DNA from 4 places in the Aliiglaciecola aliphaticivorans genome. Region 1 is predicted to be linked to each of the others. Evidence: predicted binding sites of a transcription regulator. Region 1 holds the regulator's gene; each other region holds the start of a gene.
The links. The regulator LexA, encoded in region 1, represses DNA repair genes until DNA is damaged. The targets are predictions, from matches to a motif close to TACTGTATNNNNATACAGTA.

Region 1 (5,259 bases):
CGACGCCAGTAGTATGGTAAATGCCATTGGCAATATCCAGAAACTCCAGTTATTCATTCTCGGTAATGCCATATCCGGCGCACCAATCATCATGGGTACCAGCCAATTTGCTAACCCAGTGAATGCAGGCATAACCGCACCAAATACCATGATTAGGCCGTGCACTGTAGTCATTTGATTGAAGAAGTTCGGATCAACTATCTGCAAACCCGGCTGAAATAATTCAGCACGTATTACCATGGCCATCGCGCCGCCAGTTAAAAACATGATGAACGCGAACCACAGATAAAGGGTTCCGATATCTTTATGGTTTGTCGTAAATAACCAACGCTTTATGCCACTAGGAGCATGATGGTGATGGTCGTCATGATCGAGTTCGGTTGTCGCTGTGCTCATAACTGCTCCCCTTATTGACCTGTCATTACGGCGTTAATATCTTTGGCTTGGACCATGTCGCCGGTATCGTTACCCCAAGCATTACGTTCATAAGTAATAACTGCAGCCAGTTCACTCATGGTTAATTGTTTTCCAAAGGCTTGCATGGCAGTCCCCGTTTTACCGTTTACAACGATATCGATGTGAGCCGCCATATCATTGAGAACCATGTCACTGCCGACCAAAGCGGGAAATACGCCGGGTAAACCTTGCCCATTTGGTTGGTGACAAGCAGCACATGCACGCATGTAAACCTGTTCACCATTGCTCATCAATTCTTCCATGCTCATATTCATGGCGAGCAATCGTTGCTCTTCTTCTTTTGCTTTGCGCTGCACTTCTTCTTGAGCGTTTATCCATTGTTCATATTCGGCAGGTTCTTTGGCGATAACAACAATGGGCATAAAGCCGTGATCTTTTCCACATAGCTCGGCACATTGACCGCGATACACACCTGGTTCAATGACGTTTGCCCAAGCTTCATTAATAAATCCAGGGTTTGCATCTTTTTTAACCGCAAAGTCAGGAACCCACCATGAATGAATGACGTCATCGGAGGTCACAAGAAAACGGACTTTTTTACCCGTTGGAATAACTAAAGGACGATCAACTTCCAGGAGGTAGTTGTGGCCTTTTTCAAATTTGTTATTGATCTGTTCTTGTTGAGTGGCCATCACGGAGTAATATTCAACATCGTTCTCCATGTATTTATAATGCCACTTCCATTGGGAACCCGTCACCAGAACAGTGACGTCTGAATTTTCAGGATCTTCCATTGCGATCAATGTTTTAGCTGCTGGAAATGCCATTACCACGAGAATAATGAAAGGGATTATTGTCCATGCAATTTCCACTTTGACACTTTCATGAAAATTAGCAGGTTGTGCGCCTCTGGATTTACGATGGAAAATCATACTCCAAAACATCACACCGAATACCAACACTGCAATTACGACACAAATGAAAAACATCAGCATATGCAAGTCATAAACTTGACCACTAATTTCTGTCGCGCCTTTGCGTAAATTTAATTGATACTGATCAGCAGTCGAAGTCGATTCTGCGGACACTGTAAATGCAATTAGACTGGTCAGTATTACCAATATGCTGGACCATATCTTTTTCACTCAACACCTCCTGATGATGTAAGCCTTTTCCAAAGGAGCAAAGCAGAGTAATAAACCGCAAAAGACTCTAACATGGTAAATGACTTGAAAGCTTAATGTTACACAACTGTAAAAACTAGTATAAGAATTACTCAACTAAAGTCTGACGTCTAGTGTTTTTTGTTAAAATTTTAATCAACCGGTTGATTTTCAATCAAAATAGAGGGAAAAGTTATCTTTTATATCAATTTGAAATAGATACACTGAATATGGAATTTGAACTGGTAATTTTTGTCTTTAAAACGAAAAATTCCTAACTGAAGCGGTTCCCAAGCTCCATGATATGAAATAAGTAAACGAAATTTTGTTGAGAAAAGTGAATTTATTGAAGGGGAGAAAATAGATAATTAACAATTTAAATTTTTTAAATAACCAAATACAAGTCATTAAAAAGGTGACTAGATAAGTCACCTTTTTGGAATTATTCAACTTTAGACAATTTGGTTTACATCCAATCAGCGTTACGAATAACCCCCACGGCAATACCTTCAATGTTGAAAGGTTGAGAGGCTAAATCCACTTTAATAGGATTAAAATCATCATTTTCAGCATGTAGGATGACTTCCCTTCCACGCTTTTCAAGACGCTTAACCGTAACGTCTTCATCTACTCTCGCCACAACAACCTGACCATTATGAACATCTGTAGTGCGATGAACAGCTAGCAAATCGCCATCCAAGATACCGATATCTTTCATACTCATGCCGCTAACTCGCAGCAAAAAGTCTGCGCTAGGTTTAAATAAGTCCGGATCAACTTTGTAGTGACACTCAACATGCTCTTCGGCCAAAATAGGTTCGCCCGCAGCCACACGCCCAATTAAAGGTAAACCGGCTTCTTCCAATTCATCTTCCAAAGGAACATTCAGTTTAATTCCTCTTGAGGTACCGGGAAGAATCTCAATGACACCTTTGCGGGCCAGTGCCTTAAGATGCTCTTCAGCCGCATTAGCCGATTTAAATCCCAATTGACGCGCAATTTCAGCACGCGTAGGCGGCATTCCCGTTGCTAGCATGGTTGTTTTTATTAATTCAAGAATTTCGCTTTGTCGTGGTGTTAGTGGACGCATAAACAGCCTGTTTTTCTATACAGTTTAACTGTTAGTATATACAGTTGCGAAGATAACACAAATTTTGTTTTTCATTTATTGCTGAATTATCAAAAACCTATTCAGCTAATTAGGGTGACTTTACATGCCGTAACAATATAAAATGGTTGTTCAACTTAATAGACGTTAGTCTGCGCATTTTAGTATGCAAACATGAATAGAGTTGTACTCTTCATGCTATGCTTTTAACGATTTCGAAACCTCAAGGTGTTAAATATGGATTGGCTGCATAATTTGCTGCTTTCGATTTTTGCTTTTCCCGTGAAATGGCTAGTTAAAGTCAATAGTATTCCCACTGACATTGAAACTGAGTTAGGAATAGATAAAAGCAAACCTATTGTATATTTGCTTAGAACCCACTCGATTACCGATCAACTTGCCCTAAAAATGTCTACCAAGAAGGTTGATTTGCCCAACCCGACCAAGAAAATCGTTATTGGCGGAGAAGAACACAGTGCCAGCGTTTTCCTAGAACAACCTCAATCCGTCATAGGTAGAACCATTAAAGGGACTAAAATTGCGGCAGATTTAACCCATCTATTTCAGCTCCACAAAGACAATACAGATCTAGATTTGCAAATCGTCCCAGTCACGGTTTTTTGGGGACGTGCTCCTGGCAGAAAATCTAACGGTTTAGCCGATCTCCTTGCAGACAAAGCATCGCCAAGTTGGTTACGAAAGTTTTTTATAGTGCTGTTTTTAGGCCGTGATAATTTTGTTTCTTATAGTAAAGCCGTATCTTCAAGGGATATGACCAAACTCCCTGGCACTGAAGCTGAAATCGCACACAAATTAATTCGCTTGGCAGGCACGCATTTTCACCGAAAAAGACAGGCATTTAACGGTCCAATGCTGTTAGAAAAGCAAGAATTATATAATTCAATTCTTGGTTCAGTGACGGTCATCAATGCCATCAATGAAGAGTCTAGACAAAAGAAAATACCTTTGTCCAAAGCCAAGGCCAATGCAAAATCTTACATCAACGAAATTGCCGCGGACTACCGTGAAGGGTTGATCCGTTTCGGCGATCGGGTGCTAACGCGGATCTGGAATAAAATATACGATGGAATCGAAGTAGGTCACGCGGATAAAGTCAGAAAGCTCGCTCAAAATGGTCATGAAATCATATACGTTCCCTGCCATCGCAGCCATATGGACTACTTACTGTTAACTTACGCAATTTATCACCAAGGCTTGGTTACTCCGCATATCGCTGCTGGAATTAATTTAAACTTTTGGCCTGTTGGCGGCATTTTCCGGCGCGGTGGCGCATTTTTCCTACGCCGCAGTTTTGCTGGTAACAAACTCTATATAAGCGTATTTCGTGAATACTTAGAACTGTTATTTAACAAAGGCTATTCCGTTAAATATTATGCTGAAGGCGGACGAAGCCGCACGGGACGACTGTTACCTCCGAAAACCGGAATGTTAGCAATGACCTTGCAGGCCATGATTAAAGGGGTAAATCGCCCAGTGAGCATAGTGCCTGTGTATATAGGTTATGAACACGTAATGGAAGTGGGCAGTTACCTTAGTGAGTTAAAAGGCAATACTAAGAAGAAAGAATCGATATTTGGTTTATTTTCTGTCGTCAGAAAGCTGAAAAACTATGGCCACGGATTTCTCAATTTTGGCGAACCTATCCAGCTTAATAATTTCCTCGATGAGCAGGTACCCGATTGGCGTGACGCACAAAACAGTGAAGTTGATAAAAAACCAAGTTGGCTCACTCCCACAGTAAATATCCTTGCCAACCAAGTCATGGTGCGAATTAATCAGACAGCGGCGATAAGTGGTATGTCATTGTGTGCATTGTGTTTACTTTCTGCTAAGAAAAACGCCATGGGGCAATTGGAATTAGAGCAGGCTGTTGATGATTATATTCATTTACTAAAATTATCGCCGTACAGTGAACTGGTGAGCCTGCCGGATAAGAATGGCCATGAAATTGTAGAACAAACCCTAAAACTGGGGAAAATGAATGTCTCGGAAGATAGCTTTGGCAAGATTATCTCTCTAGAACAACGTAATGCCGTAATGCTAACTTATTATCGCAATAATATTTTGCACTTGTTCGCCATCCCTGGGTTAATTGCCGCCATCGTGTTTGCCCACAATGGGTTAGGTAAAACCAAACTGCTTGATCTTATTATGCGCCTTTATCCGATGTTGCAGCGAGAGTGGTTTTTGTATATGTCGCCTGAACAAGCAAAAGAATATGTGGAAGGGCTAATTGATAGCATGTTAGAAATGGGCATGATTGTCACAATAGGGCGTAAATTAGCCCCCGCCGAGCCGACAGCGAATTCATTTTATTCATTATGGTTACTCAATCGTTGTATTCAAGAAACCTTGCAACGTTATGCCCTAGTATTGTCTTTGTTAGCAAAAGAAAAGAAAATGAGTCGCAGCGCTTTAGAACGGCAAAGTGCCAAGTTTGCAGAACGCTTAGCCGCTTTGCACGGTATCAGTTCGCCGGAGTTTTTCGATAAAAATGTATTGGCAAGCTTCGTGAATGCACTACGGGAAAATCAGCTTCTCGCGGACAGT
Region 2 (5,259 bases), on a different contig from region 1:
TCATATTTTTAGGAGAGATGTTCATTTTTTCAATGGGCAAAGCGCCGCCAGAGGCCAATATCCGCATGACCACGCCTTCACCGGCTACCGTAGGTATAGTGGCGACTCGAACTTCTACCAATTGACCAGACATTTTAAATGCCAACTTACCATCTTGAGGGACTCGTTTCTCGGCGATGTTTAAGTTCGACATGATTTTTATTCGGGCAATAACCGCACTATGATGAGAAGCGGGGACTTGGGTGATATCTCGGCACACGCCATCTATACGCATTCGAACCCGTGTTGGGCCGTTCTTTTCCGGGTCAACATGAATATCTGACGCATTTAACCGTTTTGCGTCATGTAAAACTCGACTAACCAAACGTACCACTGCAGGAGCATCATCCGACATCTCCTCACTGGTATCATCTAATTCTTCATTACTGGTACCAATTTCGTCCAGTATTTCATCCATCTCTCCTGGCGCACCGCCCCCACCACCGGCTCCTAAATATTGTAAAACCTGGTTGGGCAAGCCTACGGAGATTTCGTAGCTGTCTATCCCTAAGGCACTTTCAATTTCCATTAAAAGTGCAGCATTGTTAGGTTCTGCCATTAAAACTATCGGGTTTTCAGAGGCGTCGGCTAATACCACCACATAGTTTCGTTTTAAATAAGACAGGTTTAGCTTATTGCCACTTTGTAAAACATGATATTTCTCAGGCAGATAACTAATGTAGGGAACTTGATAGTGAACCGAAAGGGCATTTCCCAATTCATCTTCTGGAATGCGGGCTTCGGAGATCATGCGTTGAATTAATTGACGAATATCTTTACTGGTTTCAGTGAACTGCTTGAGATCTTTTTCAGACATCAACTTTCGGTGGACTAGATAATCAAACGGATTACTGGTACCACCTAACTCATAACGAAATTTATTGCCTAAAATTTCTGATAATGATTTCGCTAAGCGCAAATCAGCATCACCGAAAACACCTACTTTTTTATTTATTATTTGCATAACACCCATGAGTACGCCAGCGTTTAGAATAGGCACACAAATGATATTTTCAGTCTTGAAGGAACTATTTTTATCGAATTTGTCAGCAAACTTCAGCCGAGGGTGAATATCAGCTAGTTCCTGAACATTATAAGGATCACTAATTAACAGTGGTTTTTGACTCAGGGCAACATAGCCAGCGATCGACTGCGGACTGATGGGAACTTTGATTTGCAACGTCTCTTTACCCGTTTTAAAACGGGCAACCAAATCTTGATGTTGCCGCCGGCGTTGAAAAATACTCATACGCTGAGCTTCAAACAAGTTGAGAATTATCGGTTCCAATTGCTGATATGCATCCATCAATGATGGATGAGCTTCCAACAATCTATCTATTTTCTGAAGAGTCTCTTCAATAACCAGTTCTGTTGCCATCTACTACGGTCAGTGTCATTACTTATTCCCTAACTATAACTGAGTGTAATCATTAACAAAACCTAAGATTTAGATTGCTTTTCTTCGGACTCGTTTGGTTTTACACTTTGGTTGAATAAAAAGCTCATAATGATTAATAACATTGCACTATGCATCACTGGATTTCCAAGAATGTCGGTGCCATCAGCAAACCAACTCCCTAAAACCTGAATCAAGGCAAAAGCTATTGAAATATAAAACGTCCAGTTTATAAATGTGATTAATTTAGGGTCCATCGTTTAGTCTCCTTTGTGCCGTATTTAAGTTTTCTTTACTGCATCATGTTGGTTAAAAAGAAAACCGCAAATAATGTATAACAGAGCGGTTTGCAAACTGGGGTTGGTCGACATATTAATATCATTGACGATCCAATTATATGTAGCACTCCAGAGATTGGTTGCTATCATTAAAAATAAAATACTATTAGTGAATATGACAAATTTGCGGTTCATTGTTTTTCCTCACCTTTTAAATTAAAGAGAAAAAAGGGGATTACACCCCTTTAGCTTGAGTTAACCTAGTGAAGAAACTCGTATATCGAAATACCTAATTGATAACCAGCTTTACCACTAAATACATAACCAACACCGTAGCCTACTGAGTAACCGATATCTTGAACTTCAAAGCCACCTGATACTTTAGATATATCGTGTTCTTTAATCTCTAACATAATCTTAGCCTCTAGGTTAATGAGTTGCGTCATAAATGCCGTAGCCGAACCCCGTGCCGAACTTACTAAAAGTGGCCGTTAACCCCATATAACCACCTAACGCAGCCATCCCTTGTAAAATTACAAGGGGAGCGACGCCACCATTTACTTCTTCTAATTGCATTTCATTCAATTCTCGCATTTGCGAATTCCTTTTGATTAAAAAAATACTGTCCTTTACTAATGCACAGCTAAAGAACGTTTTTATTGCTTTGGGCCTTGTAACCATCTTTGCGCCTAAGCAATATCAAAAGGTTAGTGAAATGGTAACTAAAATACACCTGTTCCTTGGTACAGTTTTTTATTGTTTTAAGAGGGGGTTTCTGTTGTGTTTATAATTTAACCTTATAAACTTGCATTTAATTAGTAATAGGCGTTGCATTAATTCCGTACACATGTATAATTCGCGCCCACTTGCCCTGATGGGTAGTGATTTCGGTTCTAACAATAATTAATAGCGAAAGAGATTAATTTGCGGGAATGCCGAAATATTATGAACAAGACCCCAATTGTGGGTCATCGGTTTACATGCATCCTCCCACCTAATGAAAGGTTGGTGTGGATGGTTTTTTTTGTTCTTTCGATTGGAGCTTAATCGATGCCAAATCAAAGAATTCGTATTCGTTTGAAAGCGTTTGATCACAAGTTGATCGATCAGTCTACGGCTGAAATCGTTGAAACTGCGAAACGTACAGGTGCTCAGGTTAGCGGTCCTATTCCACTACCTACTCGCAAGGAACGCTATACAATATTGGTTTCACCTCACGTGAACAAAGACGCACGTGATCAGTATGAAATCCGTACACATAAGCGTTTGGTAGATATCATTGAACCAACTGATAAAACAGTTGATGCATTGATGAGATTGGACTTGGCTGCCGGTGTTGATGTTCAAATCAGCCTGGGCTAACAAGAGAGGGTTTTAACAATGGCGATTGGTCTTATCGGTCGTAAAGTAGGAATGACTCGCATCTTCACTGAAGATGGTATTTCAATTCCTGTGACTGTTATAGAAGCGACCCCAAACCGTGTGACTCAGTTACGTACTGATGAAACAGATGGGTATCGCGCGCTACAAGTAACCGCTGGTGATAAAAAAGCAAACCGCGTAAATAAAGCTGCAGCAGGTCATTTTGCTAAAGCTGGCGTGGAAGCAGGCCGTGGTTTATGGGAGTTTCGTTTAGATAACAACGAAGGTGAAGGTATCGAAGTAGGCAGTGAAATTACTGTTGAAATTTTTACTGAAGCTACCAAAGTTGATGTTGCTGGAACTTCTAAAGGTAAAGGTTTTGCCGGTGCTATCAAACGTTGGAACTTTAGTCACCAACGTATGACACATGGTAACTCTTTGTCTCACCGTGCTCCTGGTTCGATTGGTCAAAACCAATCCCCAGGTAAAGTTTTCAAAGGGAAGAAAATGGCTGGCCAATTAGGCAATAAAGCTGTGACTACTCAATCTTTGGAACTAGTCCGTGTTGACGCAGAGAACAACCTTCTTCTAATCAAAGGTGCAGTACCTGGTGCTCCAGGCAGTGACGTTATCGTCAAGCCTGCAGTTAAAGCGTAACGTCTGGGAGTTAAGTGATGGAATTAGTATTGAAAGACGCGAATAGCGCTCTTGAAGTCTCCGAAGCAACCTTTGGACGTGATTTTAACGAAGCGCTAGTACACCAAGTAGTAGTGGCTTACGGTGCAGGTGCCCGTCAGGGTTCTAAAGCACAAAAAACACGCTCTGAAGTTAGAGGCGGTGGCAAGAAGCCTTGGCGTCAAAAAGGTACAGGTCGTGCCCGTGCTGGTACAATCCGCAGCCCAATTTGGGTTGGTGGTGGCCGTGCGTTTGCAGCCAAACCTCAAGATCACAGTCAAAAAGTGAACAAAAAGATGTACCGTGGAGCTATCCGTAGCATCCTTTCTGAATTGGTACGTCAAGATCGTTTGATTGTGGTAGAAAAATTTGGTGTTGATGCACCTAAAACAAAAGCATTGATTGCTAAGCTTGACGAACTTGAGCTTAACGACGTGTTAATCGTAACGTCAGAAGTAGAAGAGAACTTGTTCTTAGCTGCTCGTAACTTATATAAAGTTGACGTACGTGATGTTCAAGGCATTGACCCAGTAAGCTTAATTGCATTCGAAAAAGTGTTAATCACTGCCGATGCAGTTAAACAGCTAGAGGAGTCGTTAGCATGATCTCTGAAGAGCGTTTACTTAAGGTGCTTTTAGCACCGCATGTTTCTGAAAAATCAACCATGGCTGCTGAAGGCAACAACGCTGTTGTTTTCAAAGTCGTAAAAGACGCAAACAAAGCTGAAATCAAAGCGGCAGTTGAAAAACTGTTTGAAGTTGAAGTTAGCAGTGTTCGTACCTTAAACGTGAAGGGTAAAACCAAGCGTCACGGTCAGTCTTTTGGTAAGCGTAACGACTGGAAAAAAGCATATGTTGTGCTTAAAGAAGGTCAAGACATCGACTTCGTCGGTGGCGAAGCTTAAGAAGGGGATTTGATATGCCATTATTAAAAGCTAAGCCGACTTCTGCAGGTCGTCGTCACGTAGTTCAGGTTACAAATCCTGACCTACATAAAGGCGCACCTTACGCACCACTACTTGAGAAAAACAGCAAGTCTGGTGGTCGTAACAACAATGGTCGCATTACTGTGCGTCACATTGGTGGTGGTCACAAACAGCATTATCGTATAATTGACTTCAAACGTAACAAAGACGGCATTCCAGCCAAAATTGAACGTTTGGAATACGATCCTAACCGTTCAGCTAATATTGCACTTGTGCTTTATGCTGATGGTGAGCGTCGTTATATTCTTGCTCCGAAAGGTGCTCAAGCTGGACAAGCTTTGCAGTCTGGTTCTGATGCGCCAATCAAAGCGGGTAACGCCATGCCAATGCGTAACATCCCAGTAGGTACAACTGTACACGCTATTGAGATGAAGCCTGGTAAAGGTGCTCAAATTGCTCGTTCTGCAGGTCAATATGCACAAATATTAGCGCGTGCCGAAGGTTATGTAACACTTCGTCTACGTTCTGGTGAAGTACGCCGTGTTTTAGCTGATTGCCGCGCCACCATTGGTGAAGTGGGTAAC
Region 3 (5,259 bases), on a different contig from region 1:
TTGGCCTGTAGTCGGTGGCTTTAGCCCCGAGCGAGGGATGCCCATAACCCATAGAACGCCCATGGCCTAAAGACCATGCTACAAGGTGCTTGGCCTGTAGTCGGCGGCTTTAGCCCCGAGCGAAGGATATCAATAACCCAAGGAACGCTTATGGCCTAAAGACCATGCTACAGGGTGCTTGGCCTGCAGTCGGGTGCTTTAGCCCCGAGCGAAGGATGCCAATAACCCATGGAACGCACATGGCCTAAAGACCATGCTACAGGGTGCTTGGCCTGTAGTCGGCGGCTTCAGCCCCGAGCGAAGGATGCCAATAACCCATGGAACGCCTATGGCCTAAAGACCATGCTACAGGGGCACATTCCGCCGCTGTAGTCGGGTGCTTTAGCCCCGAGTTTCACCCCCCCACGCTGCGAGCATTGGTACTACTTATTTGTACGTTTGTGTTTTTTATTACCGGTAATGTTAAAACTTTTAAATAGTAAAATAATACCTGTGAGAGTAAACATAAGAGCGGAAATCGAAAAGGTGATTAATAATGGGTTATTAAAATCTTCTCGTTCATCATAATCCATAATATGTAACATCCAGAAGAAATCAAAAATACGCCATAAATCACTTCTAATTGTGGTCAGCTTTCCACTTGTTGGTGATACATAAAGGGTCGTATTCCAAGTATCGTCAAACCTTAATTGCCAAACTTGCCCTTTATTTCGTGAAGCTTCCATAGGAGCTTTATCTAGTAACTTTCGTTCAACTAAATTACCATCGCCAAGATAATGTTGATTTGCTATTAAAGCGGCTTCATCTGCATTGATCCTGCCTTTTATGTCGCCCGTAATAGCATGAAACAATTGAGCACCTGAGGCTGTTTGAAAAGCATAATAAGGCTCACCTAAAAATTCGGTTAAGGAAATACTGTGAATAGGCTCTGACACTTTAAGGCGAAGTGTGTCTAGGGAAAAAGCATATTGTGAGCTATCAATTTCATAGTTGAGATTTTTGATAGCTAGATGATCTCCGTGTACCTTTTCTAAAGGTATTACGCTCATCACCACACCACCTAAAATCCACAATAAAATCTGTACGGCAAGGAATAATCCTGCCCATTTATGTAGAAACCGTGAAACACGAAAAAGCTTTTTAATCATAGTTTTAGGTTAAATTGATGATCTATCATTAGATTTACGCATGGATAAAGTTGGCTGTCAATTCTGCAGGTTTCTGTAGTCGGCGGCTTTAGCCCCGAGCAAAGGATGCCAATAACCCATGGAACGCCCATGGCCTAAAGACCATGCTACAGGGCGTTAGTTATTGTAACTGGCGCTCATCGGCTTTTTGATGGCGGACATCGTTGATGATGAACAGCAATTCTGCGGCGGCTTGTGCATCGGAAAGGGCTCTGTGATGGCGGGCCATATCTATGCCAAAATGTCGGGTCAAGTTAGCCAATGAATAGGAAGGCAATCCTGGTACAGCTTTGCGCATCTCTCTTACTGTACATAACTTAGGCATGCGAAAGTTTTGTTCGAGACGTTCAAATTCCGCGCGGATAAACCCATAATCAAAATTGACATTGTGGGCAACAAATACACAATCAGACAGGTAATTGCGAAGGCTCTCTGCTATTTCCACAAATAAGGGCGCATCACTGACCATTTCATCATCAATGCCGGTTAATTGTGTGATTTTATGAGGAATATGGCGTTGTGGGTTGATTAAGGTTTGCCAAGTGTCAATCACTTTGCCGTTGATAACTTTGGCAATGCCTATTTCGGTTATGCGATGCAGGTTTGCACGACCGCCAGTGGTTTCAATATCGACGACCGCATAGGGCTGTTGGGGATCTAAAAACCATTCAACTTGGGTGACTGCTACTTGAAACCCTGATTTTCTCAACTGTTTTATGGTTAACAATTGGTTTTTCCGTAATTGATCTCCCGGAGCCTTTATTTCCTCAAACCGCAGCCCGTTATCGTCTACCACCATGATATCCGGATAGCCGTCTGCATAGTTTTTAAAATCTTTTGCCATCATTCTCAAATGCGCTTTAAAACCGTCAATGTCGACATGATCAAAAAATACGGCTAAAACTTCGAGCAAGGATTTGTGCCATCGAAAGATACCGTTAGGGCGACCGTATTTTTCGAGCATAACCTTGGAAACTTGTTTAAAGGTGATTTGCGCACTGGTCATGCGATATAGTCGTGTCTCAATATCTTGTTCGTAAAGGTGATAAAAAGTATTTTGATTAATCGCCTGAGGTTTGTAATCGAATTCCGTGACTAGTGCATTGCTATCCATTTCAAAAAGTTCATGCCAAAACACTAAACCAAACAATGCTCGCCACAGCCTATTTTCAGTACGAAAAGCCTGTTTGTTTTGCTTTTGGTAGTGTAGCTTCACTCCTTGCTCCACCGAGTCCATATACATCTCATCAATAAACACTTTAGTCCGTTGTTCCCTTAGCATATCGGTAAGACTACTGGTGCGTTTTTGTTGATATTTACGAGCCAAAAAATCTTCGGAAAAGGTGAGTAACGCTTCTGACTCTGGCTCTTCAATAATCTTCTCTAAACGGCTTTTTACCCAATCTTTGTTACCTAGTTTGAATTGCTCGCGAATAACTTTCTCTTGGGCCAACGGCTCTGCAGACTCTGCCAATATCTTGATACCAAGTTGTAAGTCATGGGGAAGAATGGCTTTACCTAATTTTAATAAAAAGCGGTCGCAATATTTGTTGGCAACGGTGCCTTGGGGGACGGGAAAAGAAGCAAAATCCTTGGCAAGTGACACCAGTTGGCTAGGGGTTAGGGAAGCCACTTCTCGGCGCTGGTGAGCATAGAAAAACGCACTTTTCGCTTCATCGATGAAGTCGAATCGTGCATTGTCGGTACTCACTCCGCGTTGAGTCTTCATAATACCGAGGTCGCGCATAGAAAATTTTGATAAGTTGCTGTTGAGATCACCAAAAAATAAGAACAAGAAATAGTTTATATGTTGGTCTTTTCCTCGGCGCAGCACACAGTGGTGTTCAAGCAATGAGGAATAGTCTTCGAATTGACAAGACTCTTTCACCAATTGTAAATAGTCGGCTTTACTTTGCGAGGATCTGAAACTGACCTCAGCATTGCGTAATACTTGTGCTAATTCCGGCTTAGTCAGGTTATTGCTTAACTCTGCAATGTGGGATTCTTTTACCTGAGTGTAAAACCCTTCTGTTATAAGTGTATCTAAATGCAGTTCGTGATGGTTAATCTCTTCGTAAAACAAAGAATTACGCTTAATAATGGGAGATTTTCTATTGAGTCCACGAACATATAAACATTGCGCATCTTCACAAAGAGTGTGGAATTTATCAATAAAGGCACTATCTTCAATAGAGAGTAAGTGTGCACAAGGACCAGAAACGAATGCCAGAAACTCATGAAAATGGGTTAAATAATATTTGCTCGGGAGTTCTTTCATCAAAGCATATTAAAATATCGATTGGACACGCACCCAGTGTATTTTAAAAACTACTGTATATCCAGTCAGTATTGGTTTGTTTTTCAAACTTTTTCAGTATTTTTCCGTAAACAATTATAACTTCTTCAATTCAAGGAGCCGCTATGAGTCTCACAGTCGCCAGTAAATTTGAATGTCCCTATTGTATGACGTACAACGATTTAGAAATAGATGAAGCTAACGATATCAATCAACAACAAATCGTCGACTGCCAAATATGTTGCCAACCCATAGAAATACAAATTATTGATAATGGCTTTGGTATTGAAATTATTGCAAAGCGAGACGATGAATAAAGAGCCAGGGAGATGACAGCTAGGGAGTGTTGAAGGGAGGTGTTAAATTGTACGGGTTGTCAGAAGAGCATTCTAAAGACGAGAGTGTACAAAGCGTGAGCAGTTAAGTTGACACTTTGTATTATCACTGTGAATCTCTATTCGGTGATAATGTTCTTGTTGAAAGGCTTTTCTGGTATACTCCGCAAAATTTTGAACCCTTAACTTCTTGGTACAATACATGACTGTTATGCGACAGCCTGTTCAGCGAATGAAAGCTGAAAGAGGGCTATTTTCCTATCCTAAATATTGGGCCGAATGTTTTGGTCCTGCCCCGTTTCTACCTATGTCTAGAAAGGAAATGGATCAGTTAGGCTGGGATAGCTGTGACATAATTATTGTGACCGGGGATGCCTACGTGGATCATCCGAGTTTCGGCATGGCCGTAATAGGCCGTGTTCTCGAATCTCAAGGTTTTAGGGTTGGGATCATTTCTCAACCAGACTGGACCAGCAAAAAAGACTTCATGCAACTAGGTGAGCCTAACTTATTTTTTGGGGTTACCGCAGGCAATATGGACTCGATGATCAATCGTTATACGGCTGATCGTAAATTACGCCATGACGACGCGTATACCCCAAACAATGAAGGGGGAAAGCGACCAGACAGAGCAGTGACAGTTTACACACAACGCTGTAAAGAAGCTTACAAAAAACCAGTGGTAATTGGCGGAATTGAAGCTAGTTTAAGACGCATCGCCCACTACGACTATTGGTCAGATAAAGTAAAACGTTCCGTATTGTTCGATTCAAAAGCAGATATGTTGATGTTTGGTAATGCTGAACGCCCGTTGTTAGAAATGGCCCATCGATTTGCCGCGGGAGAGACCATTGCTGATATGCAGGATATTCGTGGTACTGCGGTGATCCGTAAAGAGCCGTTACCTGAATGGCAAGGGGTTGATTCTACACATGTTGATGTGATTGGAAAAATTGATCCTATTCCCAGCCCTTATGAGTACATTGAAGATAAATGCGCGGTGGCTGAAGATGAGCAAAATAAAGTTATTGATGACGCACAAAAAGCCAAACCTGTAGTCGTTCAGCCATTTACTTCTAAAACTCAGCGCAGAAAGCCGTGGGAAAAGACTTACGTTATGCTCCCCCCGTATGATGTGGTGCGAGCTGAAAAAACACACTATGCCCATACATCGCGGATTTTACATCAAGAGACCAACCCAGGTTGTGCCCGCGCACTGGCTCAGCGGCATGGCGATCGTATTATTTGGATTAACCCGCCTGCTTTTCCATTAGAAACCGAAGAGATGGATGCGGTATTTGATTTACCTTATGCTCGTGTTCCCCACCCAAGCTACGGCAAAGCCAAAATTCCAGCCTACGACATGATTAAAACCTCGGTGAATATCATGCGTGGTTGTTTTGGTGGTTGTACATTTTGTTCTATTACTGAACATGAAGGT
Region 4 (5,259 bases), on a different contig from region 1:
GTCAATTCAAAATAATGGGTGGCAAAAAGTGTGTATGCGTGAATCTTAGATGCAAGGTATTCGGCACATGCCCAGGCTAATGATAGGCCGTCATAGGTGCTGGTTCCACGACCAATTTCGTCCATTAAAACTAAACTATTGGCCGTTGCATTATTTAAAATATTCGCCGTTTCGGTCATCTCCACCATAAAAGTAGAGCGGCCAGAGGCGAGATCATCTGATGCTCCAATGCGGGTGAATATTCTATCTACAGGGCCGATAACGGCCTGCTGTGCGGGCACAAATGAACCTATGTACGCCATCAGCACGATCAATGCTGTTTGCCTCATATAAGTTGATTTTCCGCCCATATTTGGCCCTGTTATAATCAACATCCGTCTAGATGGGGTCATCGCTAAGGGATTGGCAATGAAAGGCGTTTTCATCACATTTTCAACCACAGGGTGGCGACCTTGTTCGTAGAATATTCCGCTCTGTTCAGACATTTCCGGACAATGTAAATCTAACGCTTCTGCTCGTTGTGCTAAATTACAAATAACATCTAACTCAGCCAGTCCCATAGCACTTATCATGAGCTCATTTAATTGGGGTAATAATAAATCGAAGAGCTGATCATATAACTGCTTTTCCAAAGCGAGTGCGCGTCCTTGGCTGGTAAGTACTTTGTCTTCGTGCTCTTTGAGTTCTGGAATAATATAGCGTTCGTTATTTTTTAAGGTTTGACGGCGGACATAATCCGCAGGGACCTGATCGGCAAAACTGCGACTAACTTCAATATAATAACCGTGCACTTTATTGTAATTTACTTTAAGTGAGGGAATACCCGTTCGTTCTTTTTCTCGAATTTCCAACTGTTCGAGATAGTCTGTAGCACCTTTGGCTAGGTTTCTGAGTTCATCCAATTCTGCATTGTAGCCTGGGGCGATCACACCTCCATCTCGTATCAATACCGGTGGGTTAGGGATGATTGCGTTGGATAACAATTCACCAAGTTCAGGAAAATTGTTGATATCTTCACTCAATTTAACAAACTCTGGTCCTAAATTTGCCAAAGTTTGTTGAACCTTTGGTAGCATTTCAAATGCATTGCCTAATCGGGAAAAGTCTCTTGGACGAGCGGAACGTAAAGCTAACCTGGCTAAGCAGCGTTCCATATCGCCTACAGATTTAAGCATATCTCGCAAATCTTCGTATTCGCCTTCATGTAAGGCTTTTATTTGCTGTTGACGGCTATTAATAACCTGTAAGTCGCGCACAGGGGTTTGGATCCAGCGTTTTAATAAGCGACTACCCATGGGCGTAACCGTATAATCTAGAATACTCGCTAAAGTATGTTCAACGCCGCCAGATAAATTCAAGGTTAACTCTAGATTGCGCCTGGTGGCTGCATCCATGAGTACGGTATCGTCATTATTTTGCAATTGGATTTTGCGTATGTGCGGTAAAGCCGAACGTTGGGTGTCTTTAACATATTGAACAATACAGCCAGCAGCACAAATCGCAATTTTTGCATCTTGCACACCAAAGCCATTGAGCTCTGTGGTGCCAAATTGTTGGTTTAGTTGCTTGTTGGCCGTTTGCAGATCAAATTCCCATACAGGACGTCGCCTTAAGCCTGCGCGATCATCGATTAAATGCAGATGACTAAACCCCTCAGGATATAGCAACTCGGCAGGATTACAGCGTTGTAATTCAGCTAATAGAGCTTCTTCTCCAGTAAATTCAGATAAACTAAAACGGCCGCTTGTAATATCGATCACGGCAAAACCAAACACGTCTTTTTGGGAAAACACAGCCGCTAACAAATTATCTTGCTTGTCTTCGAGTAAGGCTTCATCGGTTACTGTGCCTGGGGTGACAATTCGTTGTACTCGCCTTTCGACTGGACCTTTGCTGGTGGCAGGATCTCCCACTTGTTCAACTATCGCCACCGATTGCCCCATTTTAACTAACCGGGCAAGGTAACTTTCTACAGCATGATAGGGCACACCGGCCATAGGAATGGCGTTCCCACCTGACTTGCCTCTGGCGGTTAAGGAGATATCTAGTAGTTCCGAGGCTTTTTTTGCATCGTCAAAAAACAGCTCGTAAAAATCGCCCATTCGATAGAAAAGCAGAATATCTGGATGTTCAGCTTTTATGGTTAAGTACTGACGCATCATGGGAGTATGACTATCTAGATCTGGCTGTTTAACGCTATTACTCATTGAGGTTGGGATCTCTTTGCAGGTTGAGGTTATGCTTGAATAAATGACTTACCTAAAGCAAGACAATTAAAAACAATTGGGCATTATAAGAAGTATGGGTTTTTTTTCTAGCAGTTGTTAGTACAATCTGCCACTTAAAATTAATATTGGAGCATATTTGTATATGTTAACCGAATCAATCGATTTAATGGCGCAGCAACTTGGTCAGCAGTTACAACAAAAAGGTTGGACGATAAGTTGTGCAGAATCTTGCACCGGCGGAGGCGTTGCCTTTGCAATCACCAGCGTTGCGGGAAGTTCTGAATGGTTTAAGCAATCCTTCGTTACTTATTCTAATGAAGCAAAACATGATTTGTTAGGGGTTAGACAGGAAGTTTTGATTTCCTTTGGCGCTGTGTCTGCTCAGACTGTTGAACAGATGGCTTCAGGATGCGCACAAAAATCCCACGCCGAAGTGGGCGTTTCCATAAGTGGTATTGCCGGACCTGATGGTGGGACAGAAGACAAACCTGTAGGTTTAGTGTGGTTTGGCTTTTATATCAATGGTGATATTTTTACTGAAAAACAGATATTTTCTGGGGATCGTCATGAAGTGAGGCTGCAAGCTATCGAGTTTGCGTTAAAACAGGTTAGTCAACGAATTTGTTAAGGCTTTACATATTGTTAAGGCGTTAATACGTCTTACCTTTAATAGACATTTTTAACTCATCAGGTCAGAAAATTACAAAACAAGTAAAACTGTACTTGCAACTGTATAATCATACAGTATACTTCTCAGCATAAACTTTAGGTTATGAAACAAATAAACAAGTTCGTTGAACCCTTGTTTAATTTATCACGCTATTTTCGAAGGATATTCCGATGGACGATAATAAATCTCGCGCATTATCAGCTGCTCTAGGGCAGATTGAAAAACAATTTGGTAAAGGTGCGATTATGCGCCTTGGAGACAACCAAGCTTTAGATATTGAAGCGGTTTCAACCGGCTCTTTGACAATTGATATTGCGCTGGGAATAGGTGGCTTGCCATGTGGTAGAGTCGTCGAAATTTATGGTCCAGAATCATCTGGTAAAACAACCCTGACCTTACAAGCTATCGCTGAAGCACAAAAAATGGGTAAAACTTGTGCCTTCGTAGATGCGGAGCATGCCTTGGATCCAGTCTATGCGGCCAAATTAGGGGTGAATATTGATGATCTGTTGGTCTCTCAGCCTGATACCGGTGAACAAGCATTAGAAATCTGCGATATGTTAGTGCGTTCTGGTGCGGTTGACGTTGTAGTCGTCGATTCCGTAGCGGCGTTAACGCCGAAAGCTGAGATTGAAGGTGATATGGGAGATTCCCACGTTGGTTTGCAGGCACGTTTGATGTCACAAGCGCTACGTAAACTAACCGGTAATATCAAACGGTCAAACACCTTAGTTATCTTCATTAACCAAATTCGTATGAAAATTGGGGTGATGTTTGGTTCTCCAGAAACCACAACTGGTGGTAATGCCCTTAAGTTTTATGCTTCGGTAAGATTAGATATACGCCGTATTGGTGCGATTAAAGACGGCGATGAAGTGGTTGGTAATGAAACCCGAGTTAAAGTGGTTAAAAATAAAGTTGCTCCGCCATTTAAACAAGCTGAATTCCAAATTTTATATGGCCAAGGTATCTGTAAAGAAGCTGAGTTGATTGACTTAGGTGTAAAGCAGAAGTTTGTTGAAAAGGCGGGGGCTTGGTATAGCTACAATGGAGAGCGTATCGGTCAAGGTAAAGCCAACGTGGTTAAATACCTACGAGAACACACTGATATGGCTGATGATATTGAGAAACGCCTCAGAGCTGAGTTATTACTGTCTAAAACAGTCAAACCAGAAGATCCTATAGCTTCTGAGGATGTGTTGTAACCCTAACCTTACACACATTCCCTAAGCGTGAGTTCCCCGCTAATTTTATTGGCGGGGCTTTTTAAATACTGAAATAGATACTTTTCTTTGTAAACTTTCCATCTTATGCGTAAATTTTTTACAATTTGGATTGCCTGTCTTTCCCTTCTACTTTTTTCTTTATCTCTGAATGCCGATTAACGGGTTCATTTAAAATTCTCTTATCTAATTGAAATATAAGAATAAAATGTGCTTTTCATGTTCATTCTAATATTTCTTTGCGCTGTTACTTCACGATGGTGCGGTTTCTGCAACCCTTTAGACTGAATAACAACACAATCAAAGTGAAATTTTGATTATTTTTTCGATCATTAAAAGGAGATATTTATGAGTAATGAAGTGAAACAAGTAAACAAAGTAACTGATGTGATTGAAGTATTAAGCGCTGGCGCAGACTTTTATGAAGAAAGTATCGACAAAGCATCTCATCAATCGGTGAAACAAGTTTTTGCAAGAATGATGTTTGAGAAAAAGGCGGCAATCGAAGCTCTACAGCCTTTCGCCATTGCTGAAAAAGGTGAGAAAGAAAAAGGTGAATCCATTGCGGTTAATATACGAAACATGTACACCAAATTAGTCGGTGCTTTGTCTTTCGACAAAGAACATACGTACATTAGTCAACTTGAAGAAGTTGAAGATAAAACCTTAGAAATTATTGATGAGGCTCTTAAAGAAACTCAGCCTGATACATGCACCTTAGCACTTCGAGAAATCCGTGGCACTATGCAAGCTTGTCACGATGAAATGAAAGCTCTGCAGGAAATCACTGCTTAGCCGATAACTTAATAGTTATAAGCCGCTCACAGGGCGGCTTATAATGTGATTTTAAACTAATCAATGTTCATCAGTGAGGTACATTATGGATATCATTCGACTTATTTTAGCTATTCTATTGCCACCCGTAGGAGTCTTTCTTCAAGTAGGATTCAGTGGCGCTTTTTTCTTAAATATTCTGCTGACTATTCTTGGTTACTTACCCGGAATAATCCACGCAGTTTGGATTATTGCCAAAAGATAAAGTTAATAATATTAAGAGTAAAGTCCGCAGCAATATAATTTAAATTTGCAAGCGGACTACTTTCATTGCAGATACCCTTACTCTGATTGTGCTTGTTCT

Region 2: the regulator LexA is predicted to act here: its motif matches at 2,445-2,464, upstream of ACYVIL_RS02325 (class IIb bacteriocin, lactobin A/cerein 7B family).
Region 3: the regulator LexA is predicted to act here: its motif matches at 3,517-3,536, upstream of ACYVIL_RS00280 (exonuclease domain-containing protein).
Region 4: the regulator LexA is predicted to act here: its motif matches at 2,956-2,975, upstream of recA (recombinase RecA).

What each region holds. Positions count from the first base shown of each region.
Region 1 is NZ_BAAGTF010000018.1:65,066-70,324, forward strand. Features, by position in the region: gene ctaD (cytochrome c oxidase subunit I) at 1-396, opposite strand, end outside; gene coxB (cytochrome c oxidase subunit II) at 408-1,562, opposite strand; gene lexA (transcriptional repressor LexA) at 2,047-2,670, opposite strand; gene plsB (glycerol-3-phosphate 1-O-acyltransferase PlsB) at 2,926-5,259, shown strand, end outside.
Region 2 is NZ_BAAGTF010000003.1:285,698-290,956, reverse strand. Features, by position in the region: gene ACYVIL_RS02340 (ATPase, T2SS/T4P/T4SS family) at 1-1,345, opposite strand, end outside; gene ACYVIL_RS02335 (hypothetical protein) at 1,480-1,692, opposite strand; gene ACYVIL_RS02330 (hypothetical protein) at 1,974-2,159, opposite strand; gene ACYVIL_RS02325 (class IIb bacteriocin, lactobin A/cerein 7B family) at 2,143-2,307, opposite strand; gene rpsJ (30S ribosomal protein S10) at 2,764-3,075, shown strand; gene rplC (50S ribosomal protein L3) at 3,094-3,732, shown strand; gene rplD (50S ribosomal protein L4) at 3,750-4,355, shown strand; gene rplW (50S ribosomal protein L23) at 4,352-4,654, shown strand; gene rplB (50S ribosomal protein L2) at 4,669-5,259, shown strand, end outside.
Region 3 is NZ_BAAGTF010000001.1:73,386-78,644, forward strand. Features, by position in the region: gene ACYVIL_RS00275 (hypothetical protein) at 423-1,148, opposite strand; gene ACYVIL_RS00280 (exonuclease domain-containing protein) at 1,309-3,465, opposite strand; gene ACYVIL_RS00285 (CPXCG motif-containing cysteine-rich protein) at 3,609-3,800, shown strand; gene ACYVIL_RS00290 (YgiQ family radical SAM protein) at 4,021-5,259, shown strand, end outside.
Region 4 is NZ_BAAGTF010000029.1:157,881-163,139, forward strand. Features, by position in the region: gene mutS (DNA mismatch repair protein MutS) at 1-2,207, opposite strand, end outside; gene pncC (nicotinamide-nucleotide amidase) at 2,371-2,856, shown strand; gene recA (recombinase RecA) at 3,069-4,103, shown strand; gene ACYVIL_RS15665 (PA2169 family four-helix-bundle protein) at 4,470-4,916, shown strand; gene ACYVIL_RS15670 (YqaE/Pmp3 family membrane protein) at 5,002-5,160, shown strand; gene ACYVIL_RS15675 (endonuclease/exonuclease/phosphatase family protein) at 5,238-5,259, opposite strand, start outside.